DNA from 2 places in the Streptomyces sp. NBC_01255 genome. Region 1 is predicted to be linked to the other one. Evidence: riboswitches for the same ligand, from Rfam matches in the RefSeq annotation. Region 1 holds a riboswitch; the other holds the start of a gene.

Region 1 (15,022 bases):
TCCGAGGCGTACGCGGCCCGGGACATCCTGCCGCCGCTGCCCGCCCCGCCCGGGGCCCTCTCGGCGCCGGGCGAACCGCCCTCCCTCGACACGGAGACGGATCCGGAGCCGGGGGTCGATCCGACGGCACTGGAGTTCCTCGCGACGGACGCGGCGGCTCGCGCGCACCGGATGCTCGTCGTGGCCCTCGGGGGCGGCGGCGGGCCGGAGTTCGTGGAGCCGCCGCTGACGGTCGCTCAGGACGCGGTGCGCCTCGCCGCCGGCTCGCCCGCCTCCTGGATCACGGCGCGGCTCGCCGACGGTTCGGGCAGGTCGCGGGCGGATCTGGACGCGGCCACGCGCGCGTGGCGCTTCGGTGGCGCCGCCGCCCTCGCCGTACTGGAGGAGGAGTGGACGCCGGACGCCGACACCCTCGCCCGGGCGGCTGCGCGGCTCGCGGAGGCCTGGGAGGGCGACGAGCGGCCGGTGCTGCGGCGGACGGCCGGCGCGCGCTGGACGGTGGTGGGCGCGGAGGCGCAGTTGCGCCTCGGTGCGGACGGCCGCTGGTGGCCGTACCGCAAGGCGGGGGGCCGCTGGTCCCCCGCGGGCCCGGCGGACCGCGATCCGGCGTCGGCCTTGGCCACGGCCTCTCTCCCGTCCGACGCCACGGGAGCGGGTGGCGCCGTCGGTGTTACCGGAGTCGGTGCTACCGGAGGAGGCCGGTGATCTGCCCGCCGGTGGCGGACGGGGCGGCCAGGCTGCAGGCGACGGCGTCGGAGCCGAGGAGGTAACTGGTGCGGTAGGGGTACTGGACGAAGGTCGTCCAGCGCGTGCCGAGCGGCTGCAGAGCGGCCTTTGCGCGGAGGGGTGCGCGGCAGAGTTCCGTGGCGGCCTCGCGCACCTTCTGGTCGTCGGAGTAGGTACCGGTCAGACGTGGCCGGGCGACGAGCTCGGCGTCGTGCGGCGTGTCGCAGTCGCGCCGGAGCGCGGTGCCCGGCGTGGCGCGGTCGATGTCGAAGCAGTCGCCGACGCGCAGCGCCTCGAAGGAGACGGGCGTGGCAGGAGGACGTGTCGCCGTCGGGGCCGTGGAAGGGGCCGGCCGGGCCGTCGCGGGAGCGGTGCTCGCTGTACGGGAGGGCTGCGGGGCGGCACCCTTCCCCTGCGGGTCGGACCGCTCGTCGGGCGCCGCGTGCGTCGGTGTGTCGGCCACGGGGCCGCCCGCGGTGGGCACGCCGGTGGTGGACGTGCCCGGTGTGGACGCGCCCGGCGCGCCCGGCGTGGGCTGGCCGGTCGACGGCGTGCCGGTCGTCGGGACGGACGACGTGCCTCCGTCCTCCGCGGTGACGACCGGGGACGGTACGGCCACCGGACCGCCGCCCGGTCGCCCGTCGGCCCCCGGCCCTTCGAAGTCCTCTCCGCCGCCGACGGCCATGAACCCGCCCACGACAAGGGCTGCCAGGACCAGCGGTACGAGCGGCACGCCGAACCAGCGGGCGCGCCGCGCGGCCGGCCCCGGCCGGGGTGCCCCGAGGCGTACGACACGCGGCCACCCCACAGCGGCGAGCCGCTCGGCGGAGTGAGCCTCGGTGGACGGTGACTCGGCGGAACGGAGCTCGGTGGAACCTGACTCGGTGGGACGGGGCTCGGTGGAACGAAGCTCGGTGGGACGGGGCTCGGCTGAGGGGGACTCAGCCGGTCGGCGGTCCGGCGGCGGAGTGGCGGTCGGCTGGTGCGGCACAGACACCAGGGTTGCTTGTCGACGGCCGTGCGGCGAGTGATCCGGGGCCGTTGAGCCCGGCCTGTACAGAATCGTGACCATCGCCGACAACGCCTTGTCCGACCATGGCCGGAAAGCACCTCTCATCCCCCGCCCACCGTCCCGCCGACGCCCCGTCATGGGTGCCCTACAGACCGAGCTGGCGCTCCGCGCCCTCGACCGTCTGCGCGAGCAGCACGGCGATGGTCATGGGACCGACGCCACCGGGGACGGGAGTGATGAGGGAGGCGCGCTCGGCGGCGGACGCGAAGTCGACGTCGCCGATGTTGCCCGGGTTGTAGCCGGCGTCGACGACGACGGCGCCGGGCTTGATGTCCTCGCCCTTGATGAAGTTCGGCTTGCCGACGGCCGCCACCAGGATGTCGGCCTCCCGTATGACGGAGGAGAGGTCCTTGGTGCGGGAGTGGCAGTAGGTGACGGTGGCGTCGCGGCCGAGGAGGAGGAGACCGGCCGGCTTGCCGAGGATCGCGCTGCGCCCGACGACCACGGCCCGCTTGCCGCTCGGTTCGACGTCGTACGCGTCGAGGAGGCGCATGATGCCGCCGGGCGTGCAGGACACGAAGCCGGGCAGTCCGAAGCCCATGGCGGCGAAGGACGCCATGGTGACGCCGTCGACGTCCTTCTCCGGGGCGATGGCCTCGAAGGCGGCGCGCTCGTCGATGTGCGGGCCGACCGGATGCTGGAGCAGGATGCCGTGGACCTCGGGGTCCTCGGACAGCGCGGTGATCGCGGCGACGAGCTCCTCGGTCGTCGTGGTGGCGGGCAGCTCGACGTGCTTGGAGCGGATTCCGGCCTTCGCACAGCGGTTCTGCTTCATCTTCACGTACGTCACGGAGGCCGGGTCGGCGCCGACCAGGACGGTGGCGAGGCACGGCGTGACGCCGGTGCGGCGGGTGACCTCGGCGGCGCGCGCGGCGGTCTCCTCGACCGTACGGCGGGCGAGGGCGGTGCCGTCCATGAGGGTGGCGGTGCTGGTGGACATGGCAACTCCTGGGCGTCGTGTCTGACCGGTGGTTCGCCCAGGCGCACGGCATCGGCACGGTCGCACCGCTCGGGTGCGCTCCGCCCGGGCCGCTCCCCGGTGGTGATCCACCTCAAGCGCCAGTCACGGCCCGGTCCCACTCTACGTGCTCCGCGCCGGGGGCCGGGGGCCGGTCCAGGACAGGGCGCATATGCCGTGGTGCCGGGGCGCTTGTCGGCGGCCCGCGCGCGCACGACGATGAGCCGGACGACGACCCGAACGACACGTCCGACGTGCTGGGCGACCTCGACGAGGAGGCCGAATTGAGCGATACGTGGGTGACCGGGGCAGCGGGTCCGGGGTCCGGTCCGACCCGTTCGGTGCTGCGGCCGCTGGTGGCAGCCTCGTGGCGGCGTTCCGTGCGGGCCAGGGTGAGCCAGGAAGGGGTCGCCCGGATCGAGCTGGACGAGGACGAGTTGGCGGGTCACCGGGACGGCCATCCCCTCTCGGCGGCGATGCCGGTGATCCGGGAGTTGATGGGGACGTACGCGACGGACGGGGAGCATCTGCTGGCGGTCTGCGACGCGGCAGGGCGGATGCTCTGGGTGGAAGGCCATCCGGGCACGCTGCGCAAGGCCCGGGCCATGAACTTCGTGGCCGGGGCCCGCTGGTCGGAGTCGGCGGCCGGGACGAACGCGCCGGGGACCGCGATCGCCGTCGACCGGCCGGTGCAGGTCGTCGCCGACGAGCACTTCCGGCGACGGGTGCGGGCCTGGACGTGCGCCGCCGCTCCCGTGCACGATCCACTGTCCGGCCGGGTGATCGGCGCGGTGGACATCACGGGCGGGGAGCGCCTCGCGCACCCGCACAGCCTCGGTTTCGTGCAGGCGGTGGCGCGGGCCGCCGAGTCCCAGCTCGCCCTCCTCGGGCCGCCGGCCCGGCCGGGTGGGTTCAGGCTCTCCGCGCTGGGCCGCGACGAAGCGGTGCTCTCTGTGGGCGGGCGGCGCGTACGCCTGTCCCGCCGGCACAGCGAGATCGTGGTGGTCCTGGCGCACCGCCTGGAAGGGGTGGGCGGCGACGAGCTTCTGACGCAGCTGTACGAGGACGAGTCGGTCACCCCGGTGACGCTGCGGGCGGAGCTGTCCCGGCTCCGCGCTCTCCTCGGCCCCGACGTACTGCGCTCGCGCCCGTACCGGCTGGCGGGAGCCGTCGACGCGGACTTCGCGACGGTCGACCGGCGACTCGCCTCGGGTGCCGTCTCGGCTGCGGCCGGCGAGTACGCGGGCCCGCTCCTTCCGGCGTCGCTCGCCCCGGGGGTGGTCCGGCTGCGCGAGCGGCTCGCGGACCGGCTGCGGGCCGCGCTGGTGGACCGGGGTGACCCCGGACTCCTCGCGGACTGGGCGTACAGCACATGGGGCGAGGAGGACGTGGTGGTCTGGCGGGCCCTGTGCGCGGCGGTACCGGCGCCCCAACTCCCGCCCGTCCGGGCGAGGCTCGACTCCCTGGAGGCGGAACTGAGCTGCACTGCAACGGGGTTGCAACGTACGGGCGCGCAGACTCGGCGATGAGCGCCGGCCAGGGACGGCCGGCGCGCCGAGGGAGGCCATGCCGATGACCCGTTACGCCGCACCCGGCACCGAGGGCGCGCTCATGTCGTACGCGGACCGCTACGACCACTGGATCGGCGGCGAGTACGTCGCCCCGGCGCGCGGCCGCTACTTCGAGAACCCGAGCCCGGTCGACGGCCGCGCCTTCACCGAGGTCGCCCGCGGCACGGCCGAGGACGTGGAACGCGCCCTCGACGCGGCGCACGCGGCGGCTCCGGCGTGGGGCCGGACGGCCCCGGCAGAGCGCGCAACCGTCCTGCTGCGGATCGCGGACCGCATGGAGAGCAACCTGGAGGCGCTCGCGGTCGCGGAGAGCTGGGACAACGGCAAGCCCGTCCGGGAGACCCTCGCCGCCGACATCCCGCTCGCCATCGACCACTTCCGCTACTTCGCGGGTGTGCTGCGAGCCCAGGAGGGATCGCTGAGCGAGATCGACGACGACACCGTCGCGTACCACTTCCACGAACCGCTGGGCGTCGTCGCGCAGATCATCCCGTGGAACTTCCCCATCCTGATGGCGGTCTGGAAGCTGGCCCCCGCGCTGGCCGCCGGCAACGCGGTGATCCTCAAACCCGCCGAACAGACCCCGGCCTCCGTACACTTCTGGCTGAGCCTGGTCGCGGACCTGCTGCCGCCGGGCGTCCTGAACATCGTCAACGGCTTCGGCGAGGAGGCCGGCAAACCGCTCGCCTCCTCGCCGCGGGTGGCGAAGATCGCCTTCACCGGCGAGACGGCGACGGGCCGCCTGATCATGGGGTACGCCTCCGAGAACCTCAAGCCGGTCACCCTCGAACTCGGCGGCAAGTCCCCGAACATCTTCTTCGACGACGTGTGGGCGGCGGACGACGACTTCCGCGACAAGGCCCTCGAAGGCTTCACGATGTTCGCCCTGAACCAGGGCGAGGTCTGCACCTGCCCGTCACGCGCCCTCGTCCAGCGCGGCCACTACAGCGAGTTCCTGGAGGCGGCGATCGCCCGTACGGAGCGGATCGTCCCCGGCCACCCCCTGGACACGGCGACGATGATCGGCGCGCAGGCCTCCGCCGAGCAGCTCCGGAAGATCCTCTCGTACCTGGAGATCGGCCAGCAGGAAGGCGCGAAGATCCTCACGGGTGGTCAGCTCATCACGTACGACGGAGACTTGGCGGGTGGCTACTACGTCCAGCCCACGATCTTCGAGGGCGACAACCGCATGCGGATCTTCCAGGAGGAAATCTTCGGCCCGGTGGTGGCGGTGACGTCCTTCACCGACTTCGACGACGCGATCCGCACGGCCAACGACACGCTCTACGGCCTCGGCGCAGGCGTCTGGACCCGCGACACGAACACGGCCTACCGCGCGGGCCGCGCGATCCAGGCGGGCCGGGTCTGGACGAACTGCTACCACGCGTACCCGGCCCACAGTGCTTTCGGAGGCTATAAGCAGTCGGGCATCGGCCGAGAGACCCACAAGATGATGCTGGACCACTACCAGCAGACGAAGAACTTATTAGTCAGTTATTCCCCCAAAAAGCTCGGCTTCTTCTAAGAAGTTGAGCACGGTGCCTGACCTGCCCAAACGGCCGGTCAGGCACCGTTGCCCTGGTCTCGAAACGGCTACCGAATTCGGGTGATTGCAGAGTTCGCTTGCCTCCGATATCTCACTTCATAGAGAAGATCCGGGCCATGCACGGGCCAGCGCGGTCGCCGTTCCACCGTGCATACCAGCAGACGCAGAGCCCTTTCCAAGCTGATGGTGGCGGCCGGTCGTTGTGGGGATGGCTGCACGAAACGACAAAGCTGCTGATAGACGATTCTCGATCAAGATGTCAGGAACGGGCCATGAGGGCGGCGAGACCCGCACGTGTGGCGACGTCGGTCTTGCGGAACACCCGGGAGAGGTGGGTCTCGACGGTCCGCGGACTGAGGTAGAGCCTGGTGGCGACCGCCTGGTTGGTGAGGCCCTCGGCCACCAGTTCGGCGATCTCCCGCTCGCGTGCCGTCAGGGAGGCCAGCCACGGCGGGGCGGTGGAGGACGTGCGGGGTACGGACGGCCGCGTCATCTCCGCCAGGCCGACCAGCAGACCCGCGCCTCCACGGGTGGCGAGCCGGTGCCCCTGCTTCCACATGGCCTCGCCACGCGCTCCGAACCCGGCGGCCGTCATGACCGGGGCCGCGAGCAGCAGTGACCGCGCCTCCCAGAACACCGCACCAGACCGTGCGCATTCCGCCGCTGCCTCGGAGAGCAGCGTTGCCGCCCTGCCGGCGTCGCCGTGGTGCAGTGCGAGTTGTGCCGCGCTCCGCATCGCGGAGGCGCGTTGCACGGGCAGGCCGAGCTGCTCCGCTTCCGTGCGGGCCCGCTCGGACCATGCGGACGCGGACGGGACGTCCCCTGTGAAGAGGGCCGCCGTGACGAGAAGTTCCGACAGGAGGGGGCGCATCGAGGGTTGCAGGCCACGCAGGTCGTCTCCCCCGGCCCGGAGGAGAGCGTCCCGGGCGCGGTGCGGGTCGCCGCCGGTGAGCGCCGCGTAGCCGAGCATGCACCAGGCCATGGAGGCCCGCCAGTTGTCGCTCGGTCCCATGGTCGCAACGGCCTCCTCCGCGGCCGCCAGTGCCTCCGGATCGCCGGGCGCGGACGCCGCGACGCGCACCTGGGCCTTGTTGGCCAGGACGAAGGCGAGCAGTTCACCGCTGCCGATTCCGCGGGCGATGTCCTCGGCCTCGTCCGCCAGTTCCCAGGCCGACTGCAGTCGGCAGGTCTGGATCCCTACGTGTGCCTTGCACAGCAGCAGGAGCGGCAGGAGGTAGATCTGCCCGCTGCGCCGGGCGATGCTGAGGCCGCGGTCGGCGTGGCGTTCCGCATCGATGAAGCGGCCCAGGAAGGCCTCCGCCCATCCCAGTCTGCCCAGTGGTTCGCACAGTGCCGTGAGGTCGTCGTCGGGCAGACCGTCCAGCAGGCAGGCTGCCTGCGCCGCGTACGCGCTCGCCGCGGCCACGTCGCCCTCGTAGGCCTCGCCGAACGCGGCGACCGCCAGTGCCCCCGCCTCGCCGAGTTCGTTGCCGAGGACGCGCGCGTCGGCGAGGGTCCGTGCGACTTCGCCCCGCATCTGCGGATAGGAGGCTTTGTGCGGTGCGGACGAGCAAAGTTCGAGGCCGATCGACACCCGGTCGGACGGCGACAGCTCCGGCTGGCGCAACTCGCGGCGCAGCAGCGCGATCGCCTCGGGATATCTTCCGAGGTGCCGTTCCGTCAAGGCGCACAGCACGACGGCCGACGTCCTGACGCCGGTCTCGTCGGGACCGGCCGTGCTGATCACTTTGTGCAACAGGTCGCGGCTCTCCCGCAGCCCGCCGGAGACCCCGAGTGCTCGTGCGCGCCGCAGCAACAGATCGCGTCGCTCGACGGTGTATTCGGCCGTGTCGGGCAGCAGTCCGAGTGCGGCCTGGAGCCAGTGTGCGCAGCTCGTCGGAGCCGTCGACGCGGTCTGCTCAGCCGCCTGCCTCAGTACGGCGTACGCCTGCGGATCCCACGTGGTCACCGACCGTTCGATGTGCCGGGCCTGCTCGACGGCCGGTGCGCCGGTGCGGGCCAGCTCTGCGGCGGCGGCGCGATGGATCTCGACGCGCCGCCGAACCGCGGTGGACTCGTGGACCAGGGTCCGGATCACCGGGTGGCGCAGCACCATGCGGCCGCCTGGGCCCGGCCGCACGAGGTCACGTCGCGCCAGCGTATCCAGATCGTCGTCGAGCTCGGCATCGGTACGGCCGGTCACCGTACGGATCACCGGGGACACGGCGTGATCGCCGAGCACGGCGATCACCTCCAGGGTCCGGTGCTGCGACGGGGTCAGCGGGGCCAGCTCGTTAAGCAGCAGCGCTCCGAGCCCGGTGGGCAGTTCGCCGAGGCTGATCTCGGCGAAGGCCGAGGAGGACGTAGGGCGACGCGCGGCGTCCTCGCGGTGTGCGTGCAGGAGGGAGAGGAAGTAGAGCGGGTTGCCCTCTCCTGCGGCATGCAGTTGCGCGGCCCGGTCGCGCGGCAGATCGGGGGCGAGCCCTTCGACGCATTCCTGTTCCGAGAGCGGCGCCAGACCGATCCGGAGGACCGCTCCGGTGCCGGCTTCACGGGTGAGCGCCGCGGTGAGCGCGGTCGGCGTCTGCCGGTCGCGGCGGGCGACGACGAGGACGACCGGGCCGGGTACGGGATGCCGGACGAGATGGTCCAGGAGCTCCAGGGAAGCCGGGTCCGCCCAGTGCACGTCGTCCAGCGCCACCACCAGGCCGCCCGCCCGGCCGAGTTGTGCCATCAGCCCTGCCACCGACCGGTGGAGACCGAAGCGGTCGGCGGTGGCGGGCACCGGCCCGGGGGACGGCCCGGCGCCACGGCCGCCGAGGACACGGGAGACCGCGTCCAGCAGGTCGGGGGCATGCGGGGGACGGTGGTCCAGATCGGCGAACGCGTCGGCGAACGGATGGAACGGGAGGTGCCGCTCGTACTCCGCCGCGCGGCCGCGCAACACCGTCATCCCCCGTCGCCGTGCGTGCAGGCAGAACTCCGCCATCAGCCGGCTCTTGCCGATCCCTGCCGCGCCGGTGATGTCGACGAAGGACGGGGTCCCATGGCCCAGCCGGTCGATCACCGTGTCGAGCAGCCGTAGTTCGGCCGTGCGGCCGACGAGGGGGCTCCCGCTGTCGTGATGTGTGGCCGCGTCTTCCGATGTTCCGACGTGTGTGATCCCTCTACCGAACTCCACGGCATTGTCTATCACGCCGAACGGAAGAACGTTCGAGAGTCGACCCACCCACTGAGTCCTGCGCTTCCACTGAGGACCCGAGGCAGTGCGGCCCTCCGTCGCCTCAGCCGAACCAGTCGACCAAGGCGATGGCTATCGAAACGATGATGCCCACCAGGACTCCGAGGACGAGTGCGGCGACCTCGGCGGCGATGAAGACCAGGACGTAGTCGCCGTTGTGGCTGAACGTGCCGTCCCGCGCACCGGCGCGGAACGACAGCGACAGGGCGAGGAACGGTCCGAGGATGAGCCCGGTGACGGTGACCCACGTACCCAGCGCGTAGCCCGACAGCTCGTGGGCTCTGCCCCTCGCCATCCGCACCTCCACGGTGCTGCCTGGCTTGTGCGACGTGGCAGCCTTGTCCAGCGTGACCTGACGTCGGGGCTCGCCCGCACGCGGTGTGTACGTGCCTGTGCAGTTGGTGCCGTCCGAATACCCCTGCGCGTCGGTGGCCTCGTAGCACGAGCTGATCCTCATGACGCCGTCCACGGGGCCGAACCCCAGAACGGCCGCCAGGTGGGGGCCCGGAAACAGCCAGATCAGCCACCCGGCGACCGCGAGACTGACCACCGCTCCGGTCCGTCCCACCCTCCGCTCCCATGTCCCCGCCGTTCGCGCCACACCGCCCGCCCTCCTGGAAGGCGGCCGCCACGCGGACCGCCTGTGATGTGTACGGCTCACCGAACCGACACGACTCTCCCGCCCGTCGCGGTTCCGCGAGTCCGTGGTTTCCCTGACATGCCCTACGTAATTCAGAGTGCGTGCGGTCGGCCAGCCGGCCACTACGTAGCGAAGTACGTGGTTCCACCGACGCCCTCGTCAACGGATCCTGCGAGCATCGGCCCCGTGTCGCAGCACAGCCACGTGCCCTTCGCTGCCGGCAGTCGAATGCTTCCCCCGTCGAACAAGAGGTACCTCCGTGTCACACCGCGTTCTCGCTTCCACCATCCTCGGAGTGGTCCTGACGCTGTCGCTCGCCGCTTGCGGATCAACGGCGGACAAGGACCCGGCCGTCCCGGGCTCGACGGCCGCGGGCAGCGTGGCCGACGGGCGCGCCGCAGACGGAGGCGCGTCAGGGGATTGCCCCGACAAGCACGCGGCCACCGTGCAGGACGACAAATTCGGAGGGACTGCGGACATCGACCTGTGTGCGCGTCCCGAAGTGCACCGGACAGCCGTCAAGGCGGCCTGGGCCAGCGTGTACACCAGGCCCACCGTGAGCCCGCCCCTCAACATGATGCCGGTCTCCTGCACGGGCGAGTCCGAGGACAGCTGCAAGGTGACCAAGGTCAGTGGCACCGAACTGTGCAATCAGGCGAAGCCGAATTGCCACCCGCGGCGCGGCGAACAAGTACCCGTGCTCTGTTCCGCCGTGGACAAGCTGAACTCCGACAGGCTGTACTACGGCGTGCTCCTCGACAGCAAGCGCCTGCTGGCCATGGGGACGGACAATGACCGCGGCTACACCAAGGACTTCACCGACAAGGGCGACATCCCCGTGGGTTATGTGGATGCCGGGCGACTGGAGACGGTGCAGGCCGAACTGCCCGCCTGTGACGGCACCCTGCTCCACGGCTGGGGAGCCCGCTCCCTCGGACGGATGCAGGGTCTTCCCATCGACTGATTCCCCGTCGTGACCACCTTGCTCCGGGCCCGAGCCGATGGTGGACGCGCTGCTGGTCGAGCCCTTGGCGCCGGTCGCGAGTTCCCGGTCGGCTTCTCGCCACAACGGGACGGCTCGCGCGGCCGTCGCAGGGCCTTGGCCCGCCTGCTCACTCGGTACGGCCGGGCACCGCCCCTACAGTCGTGGCCGCCTCGGAGCCACCCGAGGAACGACAGCCGCACATGGCGCTCCAGGTTGTCCCGGTGCCTGGACCTCATGGCCTCGATGCACGCGGCGCGTGCGGCGGCGGGCCGATCTCGGGGATACGCCCGCCCCAGGTTCATGCCGTCGTCGCTCTGGACGTTGCCCCACTCGTAGTCGTGCCACAGATCCCGCTCGGGCTGGTGGACGTAGGTCTTCCACAGGCCCACAGCCGTGCTGACATCGCCTGGCTGCAGATAGTTGCGGGTGCGCTCGAGACGGGTGATCTCGGACAGTGCACGCAAAGACATGTCAGCGCGACCTGAGAGCATCGCAGTGGGCGAGACCGGAAGTGGCTCGCGAAGGGGGAGTGTGGGCGATGAGCTGGTGGCTGTGGGCTCTTCTGGGCGTCGCGGTCGTGGTCGTGGCGCGGCTGACGTGGAGGATCGTCCACAAGCGTGGGTTGTGGGACACCAGAACCATGGGGCTCGGCTTCGGGCGCGATGAGCACGGTGGTGTGGTCTTTCTCGACACGGCCAACAACTGGGCAGACAGCACCGCGGGCTACGACCGGGACATCGCTCGCGAGGTGGATTTCCGGGGACCGAACCCGCTCCCGTCCAACCGTCCACCGGGGACGGCACCGGGTGAAGGCGACTGGGGCAATTGGTGGCTGGACCGCATCAGGTATCTCCGGGAGGACCACGTCCAGAACTCGGAGAAGCACATCGTGTACATCATCCAAGCCCGACGGCTCGCTGGGCTGCCCGAGTTGGAGGCGACGGACGACACAGGTTCAGGGTGACGCCCAAGGCTTGAGCAAGCCCGATGTGATGAAAGCCGTCCACCGCCGCGGCCACGGAGGGCTCTTCGCCGGTGTGGCCCCTGGCCGGGTCGACACCAATCGGCTGCGGCTCGCGCTGGCATCGGGTTCGCTGCCTCGGGCTGCAGACTGCCGGTTTGTCCTGGCCATCGACATCACCTGCTGGCTGCCCCGTTCCCGGCTGGCCGTACTCGATCACCCGCGCGCTGGAGCCCGGTCGCAGTTTGTGCACCGCACTCCTGAACGCGCTCCACCTGGCACCCGGGGACGAACCGCCACCGTCGTCGCTGCCGGGCAGCTGCGCGAAGTGCTCGGGCGGCTCATCGCGGCGGGGCTGAAGCTTCACGCCGCCTACGCCTCGTGGGCAAACCCGATCGAGGTGCACTTCGGACCGCGCGACAGTTCGCCAACTCCAACCACCCCAACCACCCAGTGCAGGCCCGGGCCCTGCCCGCCTACCTGCGCTGGCGCAACGCCAACGCCTGTCACCCCGACATACTCGCCGCACGACGCCGAGAACAGGCACGCTTCCGCAGCGAGAATGGCATCCACTGGGGAGGACGCCCCGTCCTCGAGACGCGGCCTGAGTCGTCCCGCGCATGCGGCGCACCGCACACGTTTCCCGGATCACCGCCTCGAGTTGCGGCCATCGCTGTCGAGGTCTTCGTCGAGTTCGGCGCGCAGCCGGCTACGGGTGCCCACCAGAATCCGCCCGAGCATGTTCTTGCCGGTCCCGGTCCGGCCTCGACCCCAGTAGTGATCGGTGGTGGTGTCCTCGACGATCTCTTCGTCACCGGTGGACAGCAGAATGTCACGGATATCGGCATGCGCGCGGAACTTGGTTGCCACCGCACGGCGCATCACGTCGTCCTTGACCCGCTCCCAGTCCCTCCGTAGAGGTCTGGACGAGTCACGGCCCAGCTCCGCTGCCCGCAGCGGCGTGCGAGCACGCCGGATGAGATCCGCGTGGCGAGTGCCCTTGAACTTCTGCGCCTGGAAGTAGTGCTCCGAGGTTGGCCACCAGATCCCGTCGAGGCCGAAGCCATGATCAGAAAAGTTCGAGAAGCATCCGTAAGGGACTTCGCCGGCGCCGTAGAAGTAGATCGTCATGGGAAACCTCGCGGAAGTTGCTGAAACCCGCACCGTGTCAGGCATGCCCACACCCCCACAACGAGTTTTCTTCGCCAAACCCGGTTCTTCACCGCAGATCTCAAACGCGCTGTGAGGGTCGTCCGGCTACGGTGGCGCGTACGGTCCTTTGGATGTGCCGGGCTTGGGGGTCGACGGTGGAGACCACGCGGTCGTGGGCGGTTCCCTTGGTGATGTGCGCCAACGCCCGTCGCGGCCGTCGGAGTCGTCGGCCGGGCGGAGAAGCCGCCCACCCTGACCCCGCTGGTCTACTGAAAGGTGGCCGACTCCCCATGGACCTGGCACTCGAGGAGATCGACCGTCTCCTCACGGATTACATGTACGGGGACGACAGTGCCCTCGACGGCTTGCTTGCGGCAGGTCCGGTGAGTCTTCGTCGGCTCCTCGCCATTCGGGCGGGCCGGGCCGAGCCGGGATGGGACATGGAGGAGATCATGCGCCGCGACCGGGACGACTACCGGCGCCCCGGAGAGGCGCAGATACACCTTGCTCGCGCCTTCCCGGACGCCTTCTTCGACGCGGCGGAGGACCTCGTGCATGAATGGGCGATCACGGAGACGCGCCCTTGGCGCGGGGCGACCGCCCGGGATCGGGAGCATCAGTCAGTCGTCAAGGGGGCGCTGAGAAAGCGACGTTGACCGGCGGGCCGGCTCGGCCGGAGGCTGTGTGGGCTCCGGCCCGGAAGTGGTCCGGGCGCGGCGAGGGACGTAGTAGATCAGCACCACACCAGCCGTCTGGCAAAGGGTCGTTCATGAGAATCGCGGAGCGTGGCACTCCTGACCGGAGAGCTACCCCGAAGCCCTTCCGCCCTGCCCAGGGGTGTGGCAGGCCACACCCCCAAGTGGGTGGCACACCTCAGTGACCAGCACGCACGAGTACGCAACGATGAGCGCTGGAACCGCGCCCTTTCCGCACATTCTGGTTCTGGGACCCGGTCGGAATGAGCCCCTCAACCGCGCGGTGTACGCAATCGTTCGAGCCGAAGGAATCTACTTGCGCAGGCTCATATCACCGTCGAGATCAGCAGTTTTCCCCACACGTGCAGTTTCTGTACTCACCGCCCTCGCTGGCGCTCTCGTCGCAGCTCTCGTCTTCGCGCCTGGCATGCTGGCGACACGTGGCCGGGACAGCGGCCTCGCCGATAGGAACAACCTCGTCGATGACCTGTGCGACGCGTTCATCGGATATTGGCATTCCGGGAAAGAGCAGTATTCTCCGGACTTGGAGAGGGTTGTTGACTACTGGTTCCGATACAACGTGGTCAAGGGTTTGATCGCTTCGGTCCTGCTGATCGTTCTCGTTGCGCTTGGCTCTCTTCTCTGGAGGACGTTCCTGAGAGATGGAGGACCTGGAAGGGTGAGAAGGATCGCCCTCGTGGCGGCCGGCGTATCTGTCGTGTGGTTCGCGCTGTTCGCTTTGTGGACGGCGGTGGCCAGTCTCCAGGGTGCGGCAGCGCCCTTCGCTTCGATCCTGCCGCTACTGGGGGACGCCTCCAACGGAGCGCTTGCCGATACGGTCGACCAAATCAAGCAGCAACTGACTGACTCCACGGGCGGGAGTGAACGAACTCGGCCTGCCCTTGAGGGAATAGTCAGCGACTACGTGCGGTTCCACGTGGTCCGCGAGATCGCGGCGGTACCTATAGCATTCGCCTTCATGGGTGCAAGCGTGATGTCGTGGAATACGTTTGCACGAAAGGGATCGACTGACAGGCGAACGAGGCGCGTATTGGTGTCGTTCGCTGTTTCGTCGACAGTGTTTTCGCTCTTCTTCATTTTGATCTTTGTGGTAAACAGGGCCACCGCAGCAGACCCTAATCCAGGACTCCTGAACTTTTTCAACGGCAGCTGGTGATGCACCATCGCAGTCGGTCAGACGCGGGCGGTGAAAATGGCGGCCTTTCCGGGCGGGAGGAACATTATGCTGGGGGCATGGTTGAGTCGTTGCCTTCCGTGGCCGCTGGTCGGTGGCGGCCACGTGTCAGGTTTGCCGTGCGCATCGCGCGTCGCACGGTCGTAGAGTCGGTGTATCTCGTTACCGCGCCGTTGAGCGCTGCTGTCGGTCTGCCGCTCGTGGTCGGCGGCCTCTGCGTCGGAACAGTCGGTTCGTTGTTGCAGCGCGGGTCGCCCGTCGCGGCCCGGGCTCTGGCGCT
Region 2 (15,022 bases), 7.6 Mb from region 1:
AGCAGAAGGAGGTTGACGATCTCCCGGACGGTGTCGACACCGTGCTCGTGCTGTGTGACGCCCAGACACCAGCTGACGATGGAGCGGTCGGCCTCCCCGTACACGCGCGCGGCCGCGAGGATGTCGGCGCGGCTCAGCCCGGACTGCCTCTCCAGCTGCTCCCACGACGTGGCCTCGCACACCGCGCGGTACTCGTCGAAGCCGGCGGTGTGCCGGTCGATGAACTCCCGGTCCAGCGCCTTGGGGTCGGTCTCCGACTGCTCCAGGATCGCCTTGGCCATGCCGCGCAGCAGCGCCATGTCGCCGCCGATGCGCGGCTGGAGGTTCAGGGTGCTCGTCTTCGTCGTCTTGAAGAGGGCCATGTCGAGGAAGTCGTGGGGGACGATGGTGCGGGTGGCGGCCGCCTCGACCAGCGGATTGACGTGCACGATCTGCGCGCCCCTGTGGTGCGCCTCCGCGAGGGCGGTGAGCATCCGGGGTGCGTTGGAGGCGGCGTTGACCCCCAGGATGAACAGCGCGTCGGCGCTCTCCCAGTCCTTCAGGTCGACGGTCCCCTTGCCCGTACCCAGCGAGGCCTGGAGGGCCCGGCCGCTGGCCTCGTGGCACATGTTCGAGCAGTCCGGCAGGTTGTTCGTGCCCAGCTCGCGGGCCATCAGCTGGTAGAGGAACGTGGCCTCGTTGCCGAGCCGGCCGGAGGTGTAGAAGGCCGCCTGATGGGGGCTGTCCAGCTCGCGCAGGGCGCGGCCGACCACCTCGAAGGCGTCCTTCCAGCTGATCGGCACGTAGTGGTCCGTGTCCGGGTCGTAGACCATCGGCTCGGTCAGCCGGCCCTGGTTCTCCAGGTCGTAGTCGCTCCACCCCGCGAGCTCGGTGACCGAGTGGGCGGCGAAGAACTCGCGCCCGACCCGCTTGCTCGTCATCTCCCAGGTGACGTGCTTGATGCCGTTCTCGCAGATGTCGAGGTGCAGGCCCTTGGTGTCGTCGGGCCACGCGCAGCCGGGACAGTCGAACCCGGTGTTCTCGTGGTTCATCTTCATGATCGCGCGGGGGCCGTCGACCAGCGCGCCCTCGGCGACGAGGAAGCGCGTCACGCTCTTGGCCGCGCCCCAGCCGGCCGCGGGGTGGTGGTACGGGCGGAACTCCGGTTCACCCTCGGGCGTGGGCCCCACACGGGCTTCCGGATGCGCGGGCCGCTCGGCAAGCCCCGAGCGCTCCGGGCGTTCCTGGTCGTCGCGGTCGGCAGCATTCACGACTCTCAACCCTTCCGGCCATCGGGCACGGGGAGGCGAAACGGCTCTCTCCGGCAGGCTAGGCCGGGCCGGTACCCGCTGCCACTCGACCCCGGCCACCGTCCGGATGCCCGTCCACCGCCCGGAGGCCCGTCCGGCCGGGCAGGCGGGCTGCTCCGCGCGCGGCTACGCTGACGCCGCTCCAGAAATCCTTCTTATATGAATCTGTCCTGCTCGACGGGAGTCCCATGGTCGTCGCTCAGCCCGTCATCACGCCCTCCTCCCAGGCGGCCGTCTTCCTGGTGGCCACCGTCGCCCCGGGCGGAGAGGCGGCCGTACGGGAGGCACTCCAGGACCTCGCGGGTCTGACCCGTTCGGTGGCGTTCCGTTCCCCCGAATCCGCGCTCAGCTGCGTCGCCGGCGTGGGATCGGAGGCCTGGGACCGGCTCGTCGGCGAACCGCGCCCGCGCGACCTGCACCCCTTCCCGCCCCTGAGCGGCCCCCGCCACCGCGCCCCGGCGACCCCGGGCGACCTGTTGTTCCATCTGCGCGCCCGGCGCATGGACCTCTGCTTCGAACTGGCCCGGCTGATCCTGGACCGCCTCGCCGGCGCGGTCACGGTCGTCGACGAGGTGCACGGCTTCACCTACTTCGACGAGCGCGACCTGCTCGGCTTCGTCGACGGCAGCGAGAACCCCGCGGGCACGGCCGCCGCCGAGGCGGTGCTCATCGGCGACGAGGACCCCGACTTCCGGGGCGGCAGCTACGTCGTCGTGCAGAAGTACGTGCACGACATGACCGCCTGGGACTCCCTCACCGTCGAGGAGCAGGAGCGGGTCATCGGCCGCACCAAGCAGGCCAACGTCGAACTGCCCGACGGCGTCAAGCCGGCCGACTCGCACGTCGCGCTCAACACGGTCGTCGACGACGACGGCGTCGAGCAGCAGATCCTGCGCCAGAACATGCCGTTCGGACGCGTCGGCAGCGGCGAGCTGGGCACCTACTTCATCGGCTACGCGCGCACCCCCGCCGTCACCGAGCGGATGCTGCGCAACATGTTCCTCGGGGATCCCCCGGGCAACACGGACCGCATCCTCGACTTCTCCCGCGCCGTCACCGGCTGCCTCTTCTTCGTGCCGAGCGCCGACCTGCTCGACGATCTCCCCGCCGCCCCGTCCGCGGGCGCCGCGCGCCCCGGGGACTCCCTGGGCATCGGCAGCCTGAAAGGAGCCCCCGCGTCATGACGACTCCCGACGTGACGAACAACCTGCACCGAGAACTCGCCCCGATCACCCCCGCGGCCTGGGCGGAGATCGAGGAGGAGGCCCGCCGCACCTTCCGGCGCCACGTCGCCGGCCGTCGCGTCGTCGACGTGCCCGACCCGGCGGGCCCCGGGCTCGCCGCCGTCGGTGTCGGCCACCTCGCCGACATCGCGCCGCCCGCGCCCGGTGTCTCGGCGCGGCTGCGCGAGGCGAGGCCGATCGTGGAACTGCGCGTACCGTTCACCGTCTCCCGGGCCGCCGTCGACGACGTCGAGCGCGGCTCCAAGGACTCCGACTGGCAGCCCGTCAAGGACGCGGCGCGCACGATGGCGTACGTCGAGGACCGGACGATCTTCGACGGGTACGGCGCCGCCGGCGTCGACGGACTGCGCTCCCGCTCCTCCAACCCGGTGCTGCGGCTGCCCGCCGAGCCGCGCGAGTACCCCGACGCGGTCAGCCGGGCCCTGACGGCGCTGCGGCTCGTCGGCGTCGACGGGCCGTACGCGCTGCTGCTCGGCGCCGACCAGTACCGGGCGGTCAGCGAGACCTCCGACCACGGCTACCCGATCGCCGCCCACCTGGGCCGGATGCTCGACGGCTCCCCGATCTGGGCGCCGGCCCTCAGCGGCGGCTTCCTCCTCTCCACCCGGGGCGGCGACTTCGAGCTGCTGCTCGGCCAGGACGTGGCGATCGGCTACACGGGTCACGACGCGGACGACATCCACCTGTACTTCCACGAGACGCTGACCTTCCTCGCCCATACCGACGAGGCCGTGGTCGTCCTGGAGGCCTGAGCCGTGAACCGCCGACTGGCCGACGCCGTCCCACGGCTCGTCGGAAGTACGGTCGTCGGGGCGGCGATCGGGGTGGTCGTCGGCGCTCTCTCGAACACGCCGCTGGGCATCCTCGCGGGCATCGCCACGGCGGAGACCCTCTTCGTCGTCACGGGGTGGCTCGTGCTCTGGCCCATGGACGCGGCCACCACCCATCGCAACGTCCGGCGGGAGGAGTTCCGGCCCGTCGTCGAGGAACTCGTCGTCGTCGGGACCGCCGTGTGCGGCCTCGTCGGCATCATCGTGATGCTCCTGGTCGGCCACTCGGACCTGGGCCACGCCGCCGCCGCGACGGCGCTCTGCGGCGTCTTCATGGCCTGGGCGGCGCTCCACCTGATGTACGCGGCCCGCTACGCGTACGTCTACTACGCCGTACAGCCCGGCGGCGGCATCGACTTCAACACCCACGACCCGCCGCGGTACAGCGACTTCCTGTACTTCAGCTTCAACCTCGGCATGACCTACCAGGTCTCCGACACGAACGTCTCGACGTCCTCACTCCGCGCGATCGTCCTCCGCCACTGCCTGCTGTCGTACGTCTTCGGCGCCAGCATCCTGGCCACCACGATCAACCTGGTGACCGGCATCGTCACGGGCTGAGCCGGCGCCCTAGGGCCTGTCCGGCGGATCATGGCCGGGGTCGCGGTGTCTGGCACGGCACCTCGCCGCGTTGCCGAAACGCCCGAATAGCTCCGCTATTAGTGCGCTCCGGCGCCTTGCGATGCACCGCACCAGACACCGCGACCTATCCGACCCTGATCCGCCGGACAGGCCCTAGCCGTCCCCGTTCGCGTCGCCGAGCGCCAGTACGACCGCGCTCGTGCGTCCCTCGGGCGTGTCGTACGTGACGGTGTCGCCTGCGCGGTGGCCGAGCAGTGCGCGGCCGAGCGGACTGTCGGCGGTGACCATCGTGGCGTCCAGGACCTCGGCGACCTCGCCGATCTGGACGGTCGTCTCCACGCCGTCCGCGAACCGTACGGTCACGGAACTGCCGACGCCGACCTCGTCGGTGTTCGGCGGACCGGCGACGGAGCCCTCACGCAGTCGCGCGTCGATGTCGGTGATGCGCGCGTCCAGGCGCTGGAGCTCCGTGACGCGTTGCAGCTCGTCGGCCTGGTCGGCGCGGTCGCCCACCTGATCGCCGCCGCCGTCGCGCAAGGTCACGGCGACCGTTTCGCGTTCGGCGCGCAGGTCGGCGAGTTCGCGCTCGAACGCCGCACGGGTGATGGCGCTGAGGGGCTCGGGTCCACCGGTCATGTCTGATCCCGTCGGGCAGCGGTCGGCACGGATGCGTGCCGCGGATTGGTCACGGCAAGCCGAAGATATCAGGCGAATCAGGGCATTACGCCCAGGGTCGCCGGGCAGTTCGACGCGCGTTCCCGGGGCGGTGCGGTGGGCGTTTTCCGTGGGTTCGACGGGAGTTCGATTGCGGGAGTATGGCAGATGCATGACAAGCGCCCAACTCCCTTGAGCTACGCCCGTAGACCGGAGAGGCTGCTGGTCATCCGGAGCGCCCCACACGGCTCCCGGCCGTGCGTGTGACCCACACGCGCCCCCCACAGTTGCGCCGCCCCACACGAGGCGCGACGCCGAAGAGGAGGACTCCCTCGCATGGCACTCCCTCAGCACACCAAGGCCCGGCTCGCCCTGACCGTGTCCGCCGCGACCGCGGCCGCAGTGCTCGGCACCTTCGCCGCCGTCCCCGCCCAGGCGGCCCCCGCCGAGGGCGTCGTCCTCGCGGCCGGTTCGGCCGACGCGGTGCCCGGCAGCTACATCGTCACCCTGAAGCAGGGTGCGGGCTTCAAGGCCGCCTCCTCCAAGGGTCGGAACCTGATAGCCGGTTACGGCGGCACGGTCGGCAAGACCTTCGGCTCCGCCCTCAACGGCTACACGGCCACCCTCGGTGCGACGGAGGCCCGCCGCCTCGCCGCCGACCCCGCCGTCGCCTCCGTCGAGCAGAACCAGATCTACCGCGCCGACGCGACGCAGACCAACGCCCCCTGGGGCCTGGACCGCATCGACCAGGCGAACCTGCCGCTCAACGGCACGTACACCTACCCCGACTCGGCGGGTGCCGGCGTCACCGCGTACGTCATCGACACCGGCGTCCGCATCTCGCACGCCCAGCTCGCCGGCAGGGCCGTGAACGGGTACGACGCGGTCGACGGCGACACGGTCGCCCAGGACGGCAACGGGCACGGCACGCACGTCGCCACGACCATCGCGGGATCGACGTACGGCGTGGCCAAGGCCGCGAAGATCGTCGCCGTCCGCGTCCTCGACAACGCGGGCTCCGGCACCACCGCCGGCGTCATCGCGGGCATCGACTGGGTCACCTCCCACCACACGGCGGGGGCCCCCGCCGTCGCCAACCTCTCCCTCGGAGGCGGCGCCTCCACCGCCCTCGACAACGCGGTGAAGAACTCCATCGCGGACGGCGTCACCTACGCGGTCGCCGCCGGCAACTCCGGTGTCAACGCCTCCTCCACGTCCCCCGCCCGGGTCGCCGCCGCCATCACGGTCGGCGCCACGAGCAACACGGACGCCAAGGCGAGCTGGTCCAACTACGGTTCGGTGCTCGACCTGTTCGCCCCCGGCGTCTCGATCACCGCGGGCTGGCACACGAGCGACACGGCCACCAACACGATCTCCGGTACCTCGATGGCCACCCCGCACGTCGCGGGCGCCGCCGCCGTGTATCTCGCGGGGCACACCTCCGCCACTCCGGCGCAGGTCGCGACCGCTCTGGTGAACGGCTCGACCCCGAACAAGGTGACCAGCCCGGGCAGCGGCTCGCCCAACCGCCTCCTGCGGCTCGTCCCGTAGCGCGTACGTGACGGGTCGGGGGTCTTGCGCGGATCCCCGACCCTCTCTACCCTCGCGGCTCAATGGTTAGGAAAACTTCCTAACGAATGAGCCGCGAAGGAAAGGGAGTTGTCATGCGTCGACGAAGCGTCTCGCTTCTCGGGCTCGCCGGACTGCTGGCGTTGCCCCTGGTGTCGATCCCGCAGGCACAGGCACAACCCCAGGCGCAGCCGCGCGCGCAGGATCAGGCGGCGGCCGCCGACAGTCTGGTCTCCGTCGGAAAGCCGGTGACGGCCTCGTCCGTCGAGGCCGCGGGCTTCGAGGCCGGCAAGGCCGTGGACGGCAACACCGGCACCCGCTGGGCCAGTCTGGAAGGCGTCGACCCGCAGTGGGTCAGAATCGACCTCGGAGCGAGCCACACCGTCTCCCGGGTGAAGCTCAACTGGGAGGCCGCCTACGGCAAGGCGTACCGGATCCAGACCTCGGCCGACGGCTCGAACTGGACCGACGTCTACGCGACGACGACCGGTGACGGCGGCGTCGACGACCTCACGGTCTCCGGCAGCGGCCGGTACCTCCGCATGCACGGGACCACGCGCGGCACGCCGTACGGCTACTCCCTCTGGGAGTTCGAGGTCTACGGCGCTCCGACCGGCGGCGGTGTCCCCGGCGGTCCGGCCGTCCCCTTCGGCAGCCACCTCAAGCCGTACACCGCCGGAACGCTGAAGCCCTCCGGCGCGCAGGCCACCGTCGACCAGAAGGTCGTCGAGTACTACAACAAGTGGAAGGCCGCCTTCGTCCGGCAGAACTGCGGCAACGGCTGGTACCAGATCATCTCGCCGGACGCCGACCACCCGTACGTCGCTGAGGCGCAGGGCTACGGCATGGTCGTCGCCGCGACGATGGCAGGCGCCGACCCCGACGCGAAGAAGATCTTCGACGGTCTCGTGAAGTGGAAGATCGACCACCCGTCCTCGATCAACCCGAACCTCCTCGCGGCCGAACAGGACGTCGCCTGCAAGAGCGTCAACGGCGGTGACGGCGCCACCGACGGCGACATGGACGTCGCCTACGGCCTGCTCCTCGCCGACAAGCAGTGGGGGAGCGCCGGCACGTACGACTACAAGGACCTCGCGCTCAAGCACATCGCCGCGATCAAGAAGGACGAGCTCAACCCGACGACCAAGCTCCTGAAGCTCGGCGACTGGAGCAGCTCCGGCGACCAGTACTACTACATCTCCCGCACCTCGGACTGGATGGTCGACCACTTCCGCGCCTTCCGTACGGCCTCCGGCGACACGACCTGGGACGCCGTGCGCAGCGCGCACCAGACCCAGATATCGCGGCTCCAGTCGACGTACGCGTCCGGCACCGGCCTGCTGCCCGACTTCGTCGTCGACACGAACACCACGCCCAAGCCCGCCCCCGGCCAGGTCCTGGAGGACCCGAACGACGGCGCGTACTGGTGGAACGCGTGTCGTACCCCGTGGCGCATCGCGGACGACGCGGTGACCAGCGGGGACGCCACGTCGCTCGCCGCCGCGCGGAAGCTCAACAGCTGGATCAAGACGAAGACCGGCGGAGACCCGAACAAGATCGCCATCGGCTACCAGCTCAACGGCACCCAGATCTCGGCGGGCAGCGAGGCCGCCTTCTTCGCGCCGTTCGCCGTGGCGGCCATGACCGACCCGGGCAGCCAGGCCTGGCTGGACGCCCTCTGGAACAAGATGCTGGCCACCCCCGTCGACACGAGCAGCTACTTCTCGGCCAGCATCCAGCTCCAGGTCATGATCACGGCCTCCGGGAACCACTGGGTCCCGTAGGCGCCGCCTCGGCGGTCATCGCGCCGATCAGTGGTGGAAGAGCCTCAGCCCGGTGCGCGCGAGCGTGATCCCGTGCTCGCGGCAGGCGTCCTCGACGTCGGTGGAGCGGATCGACCCGCCGGGTTCGGCGACGGCGGTGACGCCGTGCCGGTGCGCGTGATCGACGTTGTCGCGGAAGGGCAGCGCGCCGTCCGAGGCGAACGCCACCCCGGTCAGCTCCGCGAGCCACGCGGTGCGCCGGACGTCGGTGAGGTCGGGGGCGGGCACGGACAGGGCCCCGGACAGGCGCTCGCGCTCGTCCGGGGTGAGGTCGCCCTCGACGAACCGGATCTGCCAGTTGATCCGGTCCTGCCGGCGGATGTCGGGCCGGAAATCGAGCGCGCGGACGGCGGGGTGGCGGCGCAGCCACCACGTGTCGGTCTTCGCGCCCGCCAGCCGGGTGCAGTCCACCCGGGACTGCTGCCCGGCGCCGATCCCGAGCGTCGCCCCGCCGCGTACGTAACAGACCGAGTTGGACTGGGTGTAGCGCAGCACCGCGAGTCCGAGCAGTAGGTCCTCCCTGGCCGAGGCCGTGAGTTCACCGCACACGACGTCGTCCAGGAGCGCGGGGGAGAGGGGCACGTCGTCGCGCTGCTGGGTCAGCCGCATGCCGAACACCTCCCGGGCCTCCTGGCCCGGCGGGGTGAAGGCCGCGTCGGCCTCCATGACCAGGAAGCGGCCGCTCTTCTTCCGGCTGAGGGTCTCGACGGTGCCGGGAGCGTAGCCGGGGGCGATGACACCGTCGCAGACCACCCGGGTCAGCAGCTCGGCGAGTTCGGCGTCGACCGGATGCGAGACGGCGGCGAAGTCGCCGTAGGAAGACTTCGGATCGGCGTCACGCGCCCGCAGGTAGGCGCTGGTGACCGCGCCGACGCGGTCGCGGTCCACGCCGTACAGCTCGGCGGTCACCTCGTCGACCGGCCCGGCCACCGCCGCGCCGGCCGGCGAGACGTGCTTGAAGGAGGCGGCGGCCGGCCGGCCGCCCAGGGCGCGGCTCGCGTCCCGGACCAGCTGCCAACTGTTCAGCGCGTCCAGCAGATTGACGTAGGACGGGCTGCCGTTCACCACCCGCACCGGCCGGCTTCCGGGCTCCACCGGCACGGCGGTCGCCACCAGCTGCTGGGGATTGATGCCGTAGCGCAGTTCCATCTCAAGACCTCCTGGGTCAGCGGGACATCACTGACGCAGGCGCCCAGGCGGTCGACGCGCACGCGGGAAGACGGGACCGAATGCCGCTCCCCGGTGGTGATCCACCTTCGCCAGTCGCGGCGGGCACGATGCTACCCGCCCGGCGGAAACGCGGAGCGCCGCACCCCCCGTACGGGAAGTGCGGCGCGCCGCCGTGCTGTCGGTGCCGGGGGGATCAGACCGCCGGAGCCGGGAAGGTCGGGTACTCCACGCCGGAGACGTGCTGGACGACCCGGATGACCTGGCACGAGTAGCCGAACTCGTTGTCGTACCACAGGTAGAGAATCGCGTTGTCGCCGTCGACCTTGGTCGCACCGGCGTCGACGATGGACGCGTGGCGCGAGCCGACGAAGTCCATCGAGACGGCGTCGGGGGCCGTGGTGAAGTCGATCTGGCGCTTCAGCGGCGAGTGCAGCGAGACGTCGCGGAGGTACTCGAGGACCTCTTCGCGGGTGGTCTCGCGGCCCAGGCGCAGGCTCAGGATGGCGATCGATACGTCCGGCACCGGCACGCGGATGGAGCTGCCGGTGATCGGGGCCTTGAGGTCGGGCAGCGCCTTGGCGACGGCCGAGGCGGCACCGGTCTCGGTGATCACCATGTTCAGCGGCGCGGAGCGGCCGCGACGGTCGGCCTTGTGGTAGTTGTCGAGGAGGTTCTGATCGTTCGTGAACGAGTGGACCGTCTCGACGTGACCGCGGAGCACACCGTACTCGTCGTCCATCGCCTTCAGCGGCGGGACGATCGCGTTGGTCGTGCAGGAAGCGCAGGACAGGATCTTCTCGTCCGGCTTCACCGTCTCGTGGTTCACACCGTGGACGATGTTCGGCACGTCGCCCTTGCCGGGCGCGGTCAGGACGACCTTGTCGATGCCCGGGCGCAGGTGCTTGGAGAGACCCTCGCGGTCGCGCCACTTGCCGGTGTTGTCGATGAGGATGGCGTTCTCGATGCCGTACGCCGTGTAGTCGACCTCGGACGGGTCGTTGGCGTAGATCACCTTGATCGTGTTGCCGTTGGCGAGGATCGTGCTGTTCGCCTCGTCGACCGTGATCGTGCCCTGGAACTGGCCGTGGATCGAGTCGCGGCGCAGCAGCGACGCGCGCTTCACCAGGTCCTGGTCGCCGCCGCCGCGGACGACGATCGCGCGCAGGCGCAGACCGTTGCCGGAGCCGGCCTTCTCGATGAGGAGGCGGGCGACGAGCCGGCCGATGCGGCCGAAGCCGTAGAGGACGACGTCACGCCCGTCGCGGCGCTCGATCTTGTTCTCACCGATCGCGCCGGCGACGGCCTCGGCGGTGAAGTCCGCGACGGACAGACCGCGGTCGTCGTTCTTGTACTCGGCGGCCAGCATGCCGATGTCGATCTGGGACGGGCCCAGGTCGAGCGTCGTGAGCGTCTGGAGGAACGGGAGCGTCTCGGTGACCGAGAGCTCCTCGCCGTCGATCTGCCGGGCGAAGCGGTGGGTCTTGAGGATGCTGACCACCGACTTGTTCACCAGGGAGCGGCTGTGGACCAGGACGGTGACGTCCTGCTCCCGGTGCAGCTTCCCGATGATCGGGATCATCGACTCCGCGATCTCCTCGCGGTTCTTCCAGCTGGTGAACGAGTCGTCATTGACAGTCACAAGTTTATCTTTCGAGCTAGGCGGCGCTCATATGGTAACCCCAGGTCCGCGCGGTGGTTCAGAGGGGTGGCGCATCCCACGCTCCGCCCCCGCACGCCGCTCGCCGACGCGCGCCAGACGCTCCTCCAGAGCCGCCCGGCGTACGGGCCACTCCTCGGCCACGATCGAGAAGACGGCGGAGTCGCGCAGCCGGCCCTCCTCGCCGGGGACCCACGAGACGGACCAGTTCCGCAGGACGCCCTCGAAGGTCGCACCCACGCTCTCGATCGCCGCCCGCGAGCGGGCGTTGCGCGCGTCCGTCTTGAGGTCCACCCGCGCCACGTCCCAGCTCTCGAAGGCGTGCCGGAAGAGCAGGTACTTGGCCTCGGCGTTCACGCCCGTGCCCTGGGCCGAGGCCGCGAGCCACGTGAAGCCGATCTCGATCGCGCACAGGCGCTCACCGGACGGCCAGAAACGCGGGTCCCAGAAGGAGGTGGCGCCGACCACCCGCCCGGTCGCCACGTCCACCTGCGCGTACGGGGCGAGCCTGCCGTCGGCGGCGCGGCCGAGCTGCGCGGCGACGTACGCCCCGATCTCCTCCCGCCCCGGCACCCAGGTGAACCCGTACGACTCCCGGTTCTCCTCGGCCGCCTCGGCGAGACCCGCGGCGTGCTGATGCCCCAGCGGCTCCAGGCGCACGAACGCGCCCTCCAGAACCGGCCCTTCCAGCGTGAAACCCATGAATCCCCACCCGTGTACGTGTCGAGTCCGTCGACGATCACCGGACGGTGAGGAGAATCGCAGAGCCAGGCCGCGGAAGCACGCGTGTTTCAGGTGCCGGTCAGGCGCCGGTCAGAGGCTGGGCCGGTCCGGGAACGCGAGCGTCCGGAAGACGTCACGGACCCGGGCCAGTGGTCCGGGGTCCCGGGTGAAGTACAGCCGGTTCGTGAGGAGCACCGCCCAGCGGCCGCGCGCGGGCGAGACCCACAGGCCCGTGCCGGTGAACCCGAAGTGCGCCCAGATGTCGTCCGCCGGGTCCGTGCCCGGTGCCGGGTGCCAGAAGAGCCCGCGCGGCGGGGTCAGCGCGCCGGTGCGGACGCGCAGCGAGGCCGCCGCCCACTCGGCGGAGAAAGTCCCGGGCACCGGAGCGAGCAGGTGGCGGAGGAACAGGCCGACGTCGCCCGCGGTGGTGAAGACGCCGGCGATCCCGCAGGCGCCGCCGAGGAGCCGGGCCGAGAAGTCGTGCACGGTCCCCCGGAGCGGGGCGCCGCTCTCCTCGTCGTACTCGGTGGGCGCGCAGCGCTCCCGGGTCTCGGCGGACAGCGGTCCGTAGCGGGTCTCCGTCATGCCGAGCGGTGTCCAGACCCGGTCCTGGGCGAGCCGGGCCAGGGGCCGACGCGTGAGGTGCTCGGCGAGGTAGCCGAGGATCAGCGCCGCCCGGTCGGTGTACGCGACGGCCTCCCCGGGCCGGTGCCGCAGGGGCTCGGAGAGGACCCCGTCGCGGACGTCCTGCGGGTCGGAGCCGTACAGGGGCCGCAGATTGGCGCGGAGCGGCAGCCCGGCGGTGTGGGTGAGGAGGTTCAGGGCCGTGACGCCGGCGAGGGGCCGGCCCGCGGCCTCCGGCCAGTACGCGCCGAGGGGCGCGTCCGGTTCCAGTTTCCCCGCGTCGACGAGGGTGCCGACCACGGCCCAGACCGCGAGGATCTTGGTCAGGCTCGCGACGTCGAAGAGGGTGTCCCGGAGCATCGGCCCGGCGGGCCGCGCGGGATCGAGCGCTCCTACGGCCCCCGCGGAGAGGGTCGTACGGGCGTCGCCCACCGCCCACACGGCACCGGGGTACACGCCCGCGCGCACGCCGTCGTCGAGGAGCGGACCGAAGGGATTGTCGTGCTGGGCCAAGGGATCGCTGAGCTGGACCAAGGCGTGCCTCCGGCGGGTCGGGGCGGACCCGTCCGGGGCCGGCGGGCCGGACCCGTCCGCTCCCTGGCGGGCCCCGCTCCGGAGTCATGCCCGGGCAGTGGGGGAAGACACCCTTCCGTCAGCCCCTGTCCCAGGACTTCACCTGTTCATCTGCCTAGGAAGCCCGGGGCTTCAACCCCGGGAGGAATCGGCTCCCTGGAGCGGAGCCGCGCAGCAGCGGAGTTCCCTTCGGCGCGTCTGAGGGAACGTGAGCATCCAACAGCCACTCGTAGCGAACATCAAGGCCGGAAACCTCGGCCGGGAAGGCGCCAAGCGCCGCCTTCGGGCGGAGGCGAAGCCGATCATCTTCCGTGAGGACGCGGCTCAGCCGTTCGACGACCGCATCCTGACGTGGAACCTCGACGCCCGCACGGTGTCGATCTGGACTCTCGCAGGGCGAATCAAGCACATCCCGTTCGTCTGCTCAGATCAGGCATTCAAGCTCCTGGCCTCCCGCAAGGGGGAGTCGGACCTGGTGATGCGGGACGGCATGTTCTTCCTGATCGCCACCATCGACATCTCTGAGCCCGAGGTGTCCGAGCCGGACGGCTTCCTCGGCGTGGACCTCGGCATCGTGAACATCGCCACCACCTCGGACGGCGAGATCATGGCCGGACGCGGACTCAACCGCTATCGGCAGCGGCACCGTGCTCTGCGGCAGAAGTTGCAGAAGAAGCGCACCAAGAGCGCGAAGCGCGTCCTCAAGCGCGTCCGGTGCCGGGAGGCCCGGCACGCCGCGAACCAGAACCACATCATCGCCAAACAGCTCGTCGCCACAGCTGAACGCACCTCGCGTGGGATCGCCCTGGAAGACCTCTCGGGCATCCGGCAGAGGGTTACGGCCAAGAAAGACCAGCGGGCACGACTGCACTCCTGGGCGTTCGCCCAGCTCGGCGCCTTCGTCGAGTACAAGGCACGCCGGGCGGGGGTGCCCGTGGTCTTCGTGGACCCGCGCAACACCTCCCGCCAGTGCTCGGAGTGCTGGCACACCCATCGCACGAACAGGGTGACTCAAGCACGGTTCGTCTGCCGGTCCTGCGGGACCGTCATGCACGCGGACCGCAACGGCTCCCGCAACATCGCCCACCGAGGCGACGCTGTGTGGAAGCGGGGCGCAGTCAACCGCCCCAGAACCAGCACACGCTGATTCCGGACGCAGGGGACAACGCGGCAGCCAGCCGCGCTCCACTTGCCATCACGACCCTCCCGACCGCGCCGACAAGCTCGGTCCTTCAGGGCCGAGAAGTTGACTTGCACGTGACCTCGTCACGCGGGGTGTAGTGCGTGGTGAAGGTCTCCCGCTTCACCTCGGCGCCGCCGTCCTTGAAGACGCGGTCCACGGAGATGTCGAAGCCTTCGAGGGGCTCCTGCGGCATGCAGGCCTCGCCGGTGCCCTCGCGCTTCGCGGGTTCCGTTTCGTTGGTGCGCGGACCGGCCACCGCCTCCACGGAGTCGTACTTCTTCGTCCCGAGGAAGCTCACGGTGACCGAGGAGTCCGTCGCGTCCGCCTTGATGTAGATCGGCTTGCCCGAGTCGTTGCGGAACTTCAGGTCCAGGCTGCCCCAGGCGACGGTGGCCTCCCGGCCGGCGGGGTAGCGCTCGATGTAGAAGGAGTGGGCGCCGTACTCGACGGGCTTCACCCCGGCGAAGAACATCGCGTTGAAGACGGTGGTGGCCATGGCCGACACGCCGCCGCCCGGTGCGGAGCGGTACTGGCCGTCGAGGATCATCGTGCCGTCCACGAAGCCGTTGTCCGCGGTGCGCTCGCCGACCGTCTCGTTGAAGCTCCAGACCTCACCGGGCTGCACCACGGAGCCGTTGATGAGCTCGGCGGCCCGGCCGATGTTCGTGGTCCGGTAGGGCGCGGTGGGGAAGTCGACGGTGAAGGTCGACATCTGCTCGGTGATGCCGAGGCGGGCCAGCGAGTCGGCGGTCAGCTCGGGCTGCGTGACCGTGGTGGCCACCGGGGCCGTGCGGGCCGTGGCGCCGTCCTTGGTGAGCAGCGGGCGCACGGCCTCGCCGAGGGCCTTCGCGGTGACCTCCTGCCCCGCCTTGCCCTCCGCCTCGACGACGACCTTGCCGTCCCGCACCCCGAGGGTCGCCTCGACCGGGGCGCCCGTCATGGACGCGAGAGGTTGGGCGACGTCGGGGTCGCGGAGGAGGGCCTCGGCGTCGAGCGCGGCGCTGAGCGTGCCGTTCTCGGCCTTCACGGAGAGGTGGTCGCCGAGGGTGGCGGGGGAGATCCGCAGCCGTTCGGCACCGGCCGTGAGCGTCACCGGGGCGG

The links. Region 1 has a riboswitch for ZMP and ZTP ahead of OG357_RS01370 (bifunctional 5,10-methylenetetrahydrofolate dehydrogenase/5,10-methenyltetrahydrofolate cyclohydrolase). Riboswitches for the same ligand answer to the same signal wherever they lie in the genome.
Region 2: another riboswitch for ZMP and ZTP. It lies ahead of OG357_RS35885 (phosphoribosylaminoimidazolecarboxamide formyltransferase); the one in region 1 lies ahead of OG357_RS01370 (bifunctional 5,10-methylenetetrahydrofolate dehydrogenase/5,10-methenyltetrahydrofolate cyclohydrolase).

Annotation. Positions count from the first base shown of each region.
Region 1 covers NZ_CP108474.1:314,315-329,336, forward strand. Annotated here, with positions in the region: gene OG357_RS01360 (SWIM zinc finger family protein) at 1-705, shown strand, start outside; gene OG357_RS01365 (hypothetical protein) at 686-1,534, opposite strand; gene OG357_RS01370 (bifunctional 5,10-methylenetetrahydrofolate dehydrogenase/5,10-methenyltetrahydrofolate cyclohydrolase) at 1,884-2,738, opposite strand; ZMP/ZTP riboswitch at 2,767-2,875, opposite strand; gene OG357_RS01375 (GAF domain-containing protein) at 3,056-4,285, shown strand; gene exaC (acetaldehyde dehydrogenase ExaC) at 4,329-5,852, shown strand; gene OG357_RS01385 (helix-turn-helix transcriptional regulator) at 6,133-9,054, opposite strand; gene OG357_RS01390 (hypothetical protein) at 9,158-9,571, opposite strand; gene OG357_RS01395 (hypothetical protein) at 10,050-10,718, shown strand; gene OG357_RS01400 (hypothetical protein) at 11,278-11,703, shown strand; partial or broken gene OG357_RS38735 (NF041680 family putative transposase) at 11,744-12,055, shown strand; partial or broken gene OG357_RS01405 (IS630 family transposase) at 12,074-12,285, shown strand; gene OG357_RS01410 (NADAR family protein) at 12,349-12,831, opposite strand; gene OG357_RS01415 (hypothetical protein) at 13,143-13,508, shown strand; gene OG357_RS01420 (hypothetical protein) at 13,864-14,724, shown strand; gene OG357_RS01425 (sensor histidine kinase) at 14,862-15,022, shown strand, end outside.
Region 2 covers NZ_CP108474.1:7,921,824-7,936,845, forward strand. Annotated here, with positions in the region: gene OG357_RS35850 (FdhF/YdeP family oxidoreductase) at 1-1,169, opposite strand, end outside; gene OG357_RS35855 (Dyp-type peroxidase) at 1,478-2,473, shown strand; gene OG357_RS35860 (family 1 encapsulin nanocompartment shell protein) at 2,470-3,285, shown strand; gene OG357_RS35865 (DUF1345 domain-containing protein) at 3,289-3,924, shown strand; gene OG357_RS35870 (GreA/GreB family elongation factor) at 4,099-4,581, opposite strand; gene OG357_RS35875 (S8 family peptidase) at 4,936-6,150, shown strand; gene OG357_RS35880 (glycosyl hydrolase family 8) at 6,264-7,952, shown strand; gene OG357_RS35885 (phosphoribosylaminoimidazolecarboxamide formyltransferase) at 7,980-9,140, opposite strand; ZMP/ZTP riboswitch at 9,175-9,268, opposite strand; gene OG357_RS35890 (glyceraldehyde-3-phosphate dehydrogenase) at 9,355-10,800, opposite strand; gene OG357_RS35895 (GNAT family N-acetyltransferase) at 10,828-11,520, opposite strand; gene OG357_RS35900 (serine hydrolase domain-containing protein) at 11,632-12,699, opposite strand; gene OG357_RS35905 (RNA-guided endonuclease InsQ/TnpB family protein) at 12,947-13,885, shown strand; gene OG357_RS35910 (VanW family protein) at 13,971-15,022, opposite strand, start outside.